Regions from separate parts of the Exiguobacterium sp. S22-S28 genome, predicted to be linked through region 1. Evidence: riboswitches for the same ligand, from Rfam matches in the RefSeq annotation. Region 1 holds a riboswitch; each other region holds the start of a gene.
What was found. A riboswitch is a leader RNA that binds a small molecule or an ion and turns the genes downstream of it on or off. The one in region 1 is predicted to bind S-adenosylmethionine.
Positions count from the first base shown of each region.

Region 2: another riboswitch for S-adenosylmethionine. It lies ahead of ACHA8N_RS13200 (methionine ABC transporter ATP-binding protein); the one in region 1 lies ahead of ACHA8N_RS16145 (alpha/beta hydrolase).
Region 3: another riboswitch for S-adenosylmethionine. It lies ahead of ACHA8N_RS14565 (Na+/H+ antiporter NhaC family protein); the one in region 1 lies ahead of ACHA8N_RS16145 (alpha/beta hydrolase).

Region 1 covers NZ_JBHFFC010000033.1:92,152-95,428, forward strand. Annotated here, with positions in the region: gene ACHA8N_RS16140 (methionine ABC transporter ATP-binding protein) at 1-998, opposite strand, end outside; SAM riboswitch class I at 1,084-1,187, opposite strand; SAM riboswitch class I at 1,437-1,539, shown strand; gene ACHA8N_RS16145 (alpha/beta hydrolase) at 1,603-2,361, shown strand; gene ACHA8N_RS16150 (thymidine kinase) at 2,424-3,044, opposite strand; gene ACHA8N_RS16155 (DedA family protein) at 3,241-3,277, shown strand, end outside.
Region 2 covers NZ_JBHFFC010000030.1:56,211-59,487, forward strand. Annotated here, with positions in the region: gene ACHA8N_RS13195 (methionine ABC transporter permease) at 1-563, opposite strand, end outside; gene ACHA8N_RS13200 (methionine ABC transporter ATP-binding protein) at 560-1,582, opposite strand; SAM riboswitch class I at 1,663-1,768, opposite strand; gene ACHA8N_RS13205 (bifunctional cystathionine gamma-lyase/homocysteine desulfhydrase) at 1,828-2,994, opposite strand; gene ACHA8N_RS13210 (PLP-dependent cysteine synthase family protein) at 2,987-3,277, opposite strand, start outside.
Region 3 covers NZ_JBHFFC010000031.1:14,277-17,553, forward strand. Annotated here, with positions in the region: gene ACHA8N_RS14555 (alpha/beta hydrolase) at 1-57, opposite strand, end outside; gene ACHA8N_RS14560 (metal ABC transporter solute-binding protein, Zn/Mn family) at 232-1,233, shown strand; SAM riboswitch class I at 1,302-1,405, shown strand; gene ACHA8N_RS14565 (Na+/H+ antiporter NhaC family protein) at 1,484-2,791, shown strand; gene ACHA8N_RS14570 (hypothetical protein) at 2,838-3,038, opposite strand; gene tnpB (IS200/IS605 family element RNA-guided endonuclease TnpB) at 3,142-3,277, opposite strand, start outside.

The sequences.
Region 1 (3,277 bases):
ACATCCGACTGATGGATATAGTGAAGTGCCCGGTTAATTTCCGGTGTGTCACCAATCAGTTCAACGAGCAGACTACCGAATGGAATATTTTGCAGTTCCGTGATGCTGCCGTGCAGAATGTTGAGATCAACATCAAACCGTTTCGCGACTTGTGATAAAAGCGGTTGTCCGGTGCCTGCCCCAAGGAAATTGATTTTATAAATATGATGCCCGGCACCACGCTGATCGATGACTTGTTGAACCGACGCCGGAATCTCATCCTGCATGACGGAACGGACGAAATTTTTCGCTGTCCCCGTCTGCGGATTCGAAAAGACGTCAAACACGGTACCCGACTCAATCAGCTTACCGGCCTCGATGACGGCGACCCGGTCACAAATCTCACGGATGACACCCATCTCATGGGTAATCAGTAAAATCGTGATGCCGTATTCCTGATTAATCTGTTTCAACAGACGTAATATATGTTGTGTCGTCTGCGGATCAAGGGCGGATGTCGCTTCGTCACATAACAGGACGGACGGCTGAGTGGCAAGGGCCCGGGCAATCCCGACACGTTGCTTCTGTCCGCCGGATAACTGATCCGGATAATGATCGGCTTTGTCTGCCAAGTCGACAAAATCCAGCAGTTCGGTGACACGCCGGTGGACTTCCTCTTTTTTGACGCCTTTTAAGACAAGAGGTTTGGCAATATTCGCAAAAACCGTATTGGAATCCAACAGATTGAAGTGCTGAAAAATCATCCCGATGTGTTGTTTTGCTTCCCGCAATTGTTTCGCCGAGAGTGTCGTCAAATCTTGTCCATCGACCGTTACACTGCCGGATGTCGGACGTTCGAGCAGGTTAACACACCGTAATAAAGAACTTTTTCCGGCTCCGCTGAAACCGATGACGCCGAAGATTTCGCCTTTTCGGATTTCAAGATTCACTCCGTTTAAAGCCGCAATCGATTGCTCGTTTGTCTGATAGATTTTTTTTACATTTTTGAATGTAATCACCATTTCTCCCCCTTTAAAAATACAAAAAGGCCTCTTCTTAAGAAACAAGAAGAGACCTGGATCCGCACAATGGCAGAATCCACTCGACTCATCTCTCAGACAATTGTCTGATGGAATTGGCACAGTGCTCATAATGAGTCTGTTGCCGAGGTTTCGTAGGGCCAGTCCCTCCACCTCTCTGGATAAGTGTTGCGGTATGAAATTCATATGTGTGTTGTTGCTGTTCGAACTTATGTCGTAAAACTAATTTTTACATTACAGAAAGATCTTTTAAAGGTCAACCATATTTTCAAAAATAAACCATATGACCCATATCGATTGATTTCCCGGGTTGGGCTTCATCATAGAAGAGTTCCGGTCGCCGGTCAAGGAGCATTTGACAATCCTTTTCTAGCAGTGCTATCATCTTCTCAATGATTAATCCGACAATTCCTATATGTTATATCAAGAGTGGACGAGAGACCTGGCTCTAGGACTCCACGGCAACCTGCGATTTGCAAGGTGCTCCGACCAGCAAAGCGGCTGCTTTGGATGATACACACGAGAAACTCGTTTGCGTCCAAAGCCAAATGGGTTTTTTTATTTTGAAATGGAGGACGAGATGATGAGTATGGTTTATCCTGTTTTACCTGGCGCCGACGATTTTTTCTTTGACCGTGGATCCGTCGGCATTTTGCTCTGTCACGGCTTCAACGCAACCCCGCAAAGTGTTCGGGCTGTAGGAGAACGCTTTGCCGAACGCGGTTTCTCCGTCTATGCGCCGCGCCTGCACGGTCACGGCACGGATTTGCGTGACTTTGAGGCGGCGACGGCAGAGGACTGGAAACAAAGTGTCCGTGACGGCTATGAACAATTGACCCGTCGGTGCGAATCCATCTTCATTGTCGGACAGTCAATGGGCGCGACACTTGCCCTTGCTCTTGTTGCAGAAGGTCTGCCGGTTGCAGGAATCATCACGATCAATGCTGCCTTATCTGTCCCCGCCTATGAAGCATTATCGTTCACCGAATGCACGGTCTATCTGCCGGAAAGTCCACCCGACATTAAACGATCGGCTTTCGAAATCGTCTATGAATATGTCCCGTCTGTTTGTGCGTCTGAGCTGTTACGACTGATTGGCGAGACGATTCCCGTACTTCCTGACATTCAAATTCCGACGCTTATTTTATATTCTGCTGAAGATCATGTCGTTCCACCGACCTGTTCGGATTACCTGCACCGGACAATTGGTTCCGATGACAAACGAAGTTATTGTCTGCTCGATTCCTATCACGTGGCGACGCTCGATCACGATCAAGAGACGATCGTCCGTGAAACAGCACAATTTGTCAATCAGTTTAGCCGGCTGACGCAGACCGGTTAAAAAAAGCGAGCAATTCCCGGGTCTCATTGCCGGAAATTGCTCGCTTTTTCTATCGTGTCCTGTTAGTTCTGTTGTTGTTTTTTCCATTCCTGTAACGGTTGCGGTTTCCCCGGAACTTGATGACAGTGGCGGCAACGTGGTTCATATGACTCAGACGCTCCGACAAGAATAATGGGGTCATTGTAGTTTGCCGGTTTCCCGTCAATCAATCGTTGTGTCCGTGACGCCGGATCACCGCACGAAAGACAAATCGCCTGCAATTTCGTCACGAACTCAGCCCGCGCCAGTAATTCAGGCATCTTCCCAAATGGTTCCGCCCGAAAATCCTGATCCAGCCCCGCGCAAATCACGCGTTTGCCATCTTGAGCCAGTGCTTCGATGACTGCGACGATCTCATCGTCAAAAAACTGGACTTCATCAATCGCGACGATTTGCGTCTCTTCCGCTACTGCTGCGTAAACATCACGGCTCGTCGCCATCGGAATCGCGATGACGGAGTTACCGACGTGCGACACGACATGCTCCTCGTGGTACCGGTCATCAATCGCCGGCTTAAACACTTGAACCGGCAACTTTCCGTATTGTGCCCGTCTGACGCGACGGATCAGTTCTTCTGATTTTCCGGAAAACATACTTCCGCAAATTACTTCAATCCAACCATATTGATTGATCACATGCATCATCGTAAAACACCGTCCTCTAAAATAGTCACTTTAACGAGTATAGCCCGAATCCAGATTAAGAAAAAGGATTGACTTCTAAAAATCAAAAAGCCTTTCCAAATCCGGATTTTTCTTCATCTTCTCATTTCAACTGGTATCTATTTCCTGTACACTAGAAGAGAAGTTTCTTTGAAGGAAGGTGACTCCGATTCATCACATGCTACATGACATACTCCAACAATATGGAGCGTTCG
Region 2 (3,277 bases), on a different contig from region 1:
GAGCGCTGGAAGCCTTCGATGAAGGCCATGTCGCCCAGTCCACCACCACCGGCTAACCCGGCCATTGCCGTGTAACCGACGAGTGCGACGAGTGTTACGGTAATACCTGAAACGATTGCCGGAAGAGCTTCCGGAATCAAGACTTTATAGATGATTTGGAACTTCGTTGCGCCCATCGATTCGGCAGCTTCAATGACCCCTTTATCAACTTCACGAAGAGCGAGTTCGACCATCCGGCCGTAAAACGGTGCTGCACCCAGAATTAACGCCGGTAACGCAGCGGTCGGTCCTAAAAATGATCCGACAATGATTTTCGTAATCGGGATCAACAAGATTAATAAAATGATAAACGGAATCGAACGGAAGATATTGACTAAAAAACTGAGGACAGAATACAATGCTCGGTTCTTGAATAACAATTCTTCGTTTGTCGCGTATAACAATAGACCGATAACCAATCCGAGGATAAACGTCGCGAGCCCTGCAACAGCCGTCATATAGACTGTACTACCGGTTGCTTCCCAGACCATATCCCAATCCACATCTGCAAAAAATGTACTCATCGGTGATCCACCTCCACTTCAACGTCACTCGCTTGAAGTTTGGCGATGACCGCTTGTGTTTCATGTTCGGCACCGATCAACTGAATGAACAGCGTCCCAAGGGCGCCATCTTGCGTCTGTCCGACGTTCCCGCCAATGATATTAAATAATAAGGTCGAATCTTTCATGACTTCGGCAAGAATCGGGCTTTCAGCAGTTGAACCCACAAACGTCAACTGAACGATTTTCCCGGTCGGATACCGTTCCCGTAATTTCGCAAACGTCAATTCGTTTTCTGACGAAGACGTCAACTGTTTCACGAACTCTTTTGTCATCGCTTGTTTCGGATGACGGAAGACTTCGGCGACCGGTCCTTGTTCGACGATTTTCCCGGCTTCCATGACGGCGACCCGGTTACAGATTTTCTGAATGACGTGCATCTCATGCGTGATCAAGACGATGGTCAGTTTCAGTTTTTTGTTGATGTCGACAAGCAACTCTAAAATCGAGTCCGTCGTTTTCGGATCAAGCGCACTTGTCGCTTCGTCACATAATAAGACGTCCGGGTTCGACGCCAGTGCCCGGGCAATCCCGACCCGTTGTTTTTGTCCACCCGAAAGTTGAGACGGGTAAGCACCTTCACGTCCGTCGAGTCCAACGAGTTGAATCAGCTCGGCGACCCGCTCTTTACGGCGTGCTTTCGGATAACCGCCGAGTTCGAGCGGGAACATGATGTTTTCTTCAACCGTCCGCGACCACAGCAGGTTAAAGTGCTGGAAGACCATCGAGACGTTTTTGCGAACACCGCGTAATTCTTTTGGACGTAACGTCGTCATTTCGACCCCGTCGATTTGGATTGAGCCACTTGTCGGAGCTTCTAACATATTCAGCAATCGGATCAAGGTGGATTTCCCTGCTCCCGAATAACCGATTATTCCAAAAATTTCACCGCGCTCGATTGTTAAGTCGACATTGACGACGGCTTCAACCGATCCGCGCTTCGAGCGATAAATCTTTCCTACATCCTGTAAGCGAATCAATACTGTCCCTCCTAAACGTAAAAAAAGTGCGCACGTTTTAGAGCAAACGCGCGCACTTTTTCAGTACACAAAACCATTTGCTCTCATCTTGCAGACGTTCGTCTGCTGGAATTAGCACCACTTCGGAATAAATTCCGCGGTTGCCGGGTTTCATCGGGCCAGTCCCTCCACCACTCTCGATAAGAGTTATCGGTATTTAGTTATTTTTAATATAATCTGAATATTAGCAGGGCTTATTTTGCTTGTCAAACAGTTTTTTCTGAAACCGGCTGAAGCAGGCTGAACGCACGTGCTAAATCTTCTTTTAAGTCTTCTGCATCCTCAAGTCCAACCGAAATCCGGACAAGACCATCCGTGATGCCGAGCTCAGCGCGACGTTCTGCCGGAATCGAGGCATGTGTCATGCGTGCCGGAACAGAAATTAAGCTTTCAACAGCTCCAAGACTCTCAGCCAGCGTGAAGAAATGTGTCGCTTCGACGAGTTTCTCCGCGTTTTCCGCTGATCCGACATCAAAGCTGATCATGCCGCCAAATCCAGTCGCCTGTTTTTGTTGTGTCGCGTGACCCGGATGTGTTGGAAGTCCGGGATAGAAGATGTTCGAGACGACATCTTGTTCCTGTAAGAACTGAACAAGATCGTGTGACGTTTCTTCGATTGCATCCATTCGGATACCAAGTGTCCGTAAACCACGGACGAGCAGGAAGCTGTCCTGCGGTCCAAGAATACCACCTGTCGAGTTTTGAATGAAGTGAAGATCTTCACCGAGTGCATCGCTGTTGACGACGACGAGTCCGGCGACGACGTCTGAATGTCCGCCGATGTATTTTGTTGCACTGTGCAAGACGATGTCTGCACCGAGTGCAAGTGGTTGTTGCAAGTATGGTGTCGCAAACGTGTTGTCGACGACGAGTTTCAGATTATTGCGTTTCGCGATGTCAGCGACAGCAGCGATATCCGTGACTTTTAACAAGGGGTTCGTCGGTGTTTCGACATACAGCATCTTCGTGTTGTCTTGAACCGCAGCTTCCGTCGCGGCGAGATCCGTCGTGTCGACGAACGTCACTTGGATGTTGAACTTCGGCAAGACACGTTGCATCAAACGGAACGTTCCGCCGTAGACATCATCGGTCATGACGATATGGTCACCTGACTCCAGCAGGTTAAAGACAGCATGAATCGCAGCCATTCCTGATCCGAAGGCGAAGCCACGTGCGCCGCCTTCAAGGTCCGCGATCAATCGTTCGATGCTTGTCCGTGTCGGGTTGGCTGTCCGCGAGTATTCGTAACCTTCTTTTAATTGACCGATTTTCTCTTGTTTGTACGTACTCGTTTGATAAATCGGAGGTGTCACGGCACCAGTTGCTCGATCGACGCCTGTTCCTCCATGAATCAATGCTGTCTTTTTACGCATGTGTCTCGTCCACCTTTTCAAAGATTTGTTGGCTCAAATACCGTTCGGCACTGTCGGCGAAGACGGTGACGATGGTACTGCCGGGAAAACGTTCTGCAATATCAAGTGCTGCCGCGAGTGCCGCGCCGGCTGAACTGCCGACGAGCAGACCTTCACGTGCCGCTAATTCATGAACTTTCGTGAACGCGTCGTGGTCCGAAATCGTATGAATCTCATCGACCAGATCGCGGGAAACAAGGCTCGGCCATTTAGCCGTCCCGATGCCTTCCGTCTTATGCGGTCC
Region 3 (3,277 bases), on a different contig from region 1:
AGCGGCCGTCGTCAAAAGGGCAGCCCCTCCCATCAACCATGCTGTTTCCCGTCTCACCTCATCACCTCCGGGCATCCTCGCGATTTTTAATCTCATTAGTCTTTTACCCCATTTTTTTAGAAGTCGAACTTCTTCCCGCTCTTGTGCTTGACGCTTTGTTTTGGATTCGTTATAGTGAAAAGGTTCAAATCGGAATAATTACGTTTTAATACTTCTTGGAGGTTTACACATATGAAAAAGTTAATTCCCGCTTTAACGGTCGCTTTCGCCAGCGCCACTTTCCTCGCTGCCTGCGGATCAGCTGATTCAGGTTCGAATCAAGACGCGGCCGACCAAAAACTCAATGTCTATACATCGACGTTCGCCACAGCGGCGATTGCCAAAGAAATCGGCGGCGCTGATGTTGATGTCAAGATGATCGTTCCTCCGGGTGCCGATCCCCATTCGTATGAGCCGACCTCAAAACAACTGACAGAAATCGCACAAGGTGATCTGTTCCTCTTGACCGGAACCACACTTGAGCCGTATTCAGAAAAAATTAAAGCCAGTCTCAAAGGGAACGATGTCCGGTTCATCGAGACAAGCAAAGGCATCGATTTGCTTGAAGCGAGTGCTACGGTGCATGTTCACGGAGAGTCAGACGCACACGACGAAGAGCATGCTCATGAAGACGAGCACACAGAAGACGAGCACGCAGAAGAAGGACACGATCACGGCAAGTACGATCCGCACGTCTGGCTTGATCCGAACAATGCCAAATTGATGGCCCAATCGATTTCGACGGCGTTGGCAAAAGAAGTGCCGGACAAAAAAGCGACGTTCGAAAAGAAACTCGCTGAATTTAATACGCAGGCAGATGAGCTCGATCAAAACTTGCAGCAAGCTGTTGCTGACGGATCCAAAAAAGAACTGCTCGTGACACATGCCGCTTACGGGTATTTAGCGGAACGATACGGTTTTTCTCAACTGCCGATCGCCGGCATCTCTCCGTCTGACGAGCCTTCGCAAAAACAACTGGCTGCCCTCGTCAAAGAAGCCAAGCTGCACGATTTGAAATATATTGCATTTGAAGAGACGGTTTCCCCAAAAGTCGCACGGGTCATCCAACAAGAAATCGGGGCCGAAGCGATCACGATTCATAACTTGGAATCGGTCACAAAAGAACAACAGGACGCTTCTTATTTTGACTTGATGAATGAAAATGTCACGACACTCAAAAAAGCACTGCAGTGAAGTAGTGTTGACATGCATTAAAAGATACGTTACGGTAGAAAACGTATTTCAGACAATTAAATGACTTCTTTTTATCGCGAGAGACGGAGGGACTGGCCCAATGATGTTTCGGCAGCGGACGATTGAATCGTACTGTGCCAAATCCAGCAAGCTACGGCTTGAGAGATAAGAAGAGCGTCTTTTTCAGTAAAGACCTCCTTCTTTCTTGCGAAGGAGTCTTTTTTTGTACATGCAGAAATGGAGTGATTTTATGAACGAGACGATTACACCAAACAAGTGGGCCCTTCTACCATTACTGGTCTTTTTGGTTCTCTTTATCGGTGCCGGCATCTTTTATGACGACTTTTATAAGTTCCCGATTCTGATTGCCGCATTGATTGCCTTGATTTTTGCTGCCGTGACGACCAAGGGCAGTATCAATCAAACCGTTGAACGGATTGCGACGGGTGCCGGAAACCCGGACATCATGATCATGGTCTTTATTTTCTTACTTGCCGGTGCGTTTTCTGGAACAGCGGATGCGATCGGCGCCATCGAAGCAACCGTCAACGCTTCGCTGACATTTTTACCGCCTTCCCTCTTGATGAGCGGATTGTTCATCATCGCTGCCTTCATCTCGATGGCGATGGGAACTTCAACCGGTACGATTGCGGCACTCGCCCCGATCGCGCTTGGTATTCATGAAGCGACTGGGGTCAATGTTGCCATCGCAGCTGCCGCCGTCGTTGGGGGCGCAATGTTCGGGGACAACTTGTCGTTCATTTCTGATACGACGATCGCAGCGGTCCGGACGCAAAAAACTAACATGCGTGATAAATTCAGAACGAACTTCTTGATTGTTCTTCCGGCAGCCATCCTGACGATCATCATCTTGGCATTTGTCTCGGGTACAGGAGATGTCGTCGACGCGAAGACCTTCGAGTTTTATAAATTGATCCCGTATCTGTCGGTCATCGTCTTGGCCCTGTTCGGTGTCAATGTCATTCTCGTCTTGATCGGCGGAACCGCCTTGACAGGAATCATCGGTATGCTCGACGGCAGCTTTGGTTTAAGCGGCTTCGTGCTGTCAATGTCTGAAGGATTGATGGGCATGGCGGAAATTTCGATTTTGACATTACTGATGGGTGGTCTTGTCAGCCTGATCACCTTTAACGGTGGCATCGCTTTTCTGAAAGAAACTTTAACGCGACGAATCTCACAACGCCGCGGTGCTGAGTTCAGTATGGCAGCACTCGTCAGTGCGACAAATCTCGCAACAGCGAATAATACGATTTCGATTCTCGTGGCCGGTCCACTCGCAGCCGAAATCGCCGATACGTATGATATTGATCGGAAGAAATCAGCCAGTATTCTCGATATCTTCTCATGCGGCATCCAGGGAGTCATCCCGTACGGTGCCCAGTTGCTGATTGCAGCGGAGTTGACGAAAACGGCTTCTCCCGAGCTGATTCCGTATCTGTTTTATCCGTTTTTATTGTTCGTGTGTGGATCCCTTGCGATCCTTTTCGGATTCCCGCGCCGTAAAACCGCTGCTGTCCGCAAAGAAAATATTTCGTAAAACAAATAAGTCCGGCCGCCTGCAGCGCGACCGGACTTATTTGTCTTCATTTTTTCTGATTCCGACGGTTCAAGATGAAATATGCGATCGCCGGAAGCGGAAACTGGACCAGTCCTGCTCCGCCCCAAACCCACGGATTACGACCTGTTTTTTTAGCATCGCGAAAAAGTAACACGGCTTGGCTAGTCAGCAGTATCGTAATACCAACCCAGATTCCTTTTGGCAACTGTTTGACGGATTGTGCCATGATTTCTCCCCTCGCTTCTTGTGACACTTTGAACTACCCCCACCTACGCCTTGCTTAGAGGTGGGGGATTCCTGAGTTATCCGACCGGACGGTCGAAACCTGATCAGGCTAGCCCCGTCGTCCCGACGGTTGAAGAAGCCAAGATGCGTTCAGCTTCTCGCTTAAGATTCAGTCCTGCGTTCACATCACGGTCGTGGTGGATCCCGCAATTCGGGCATGTCCATTCACGCAAGCCAAGA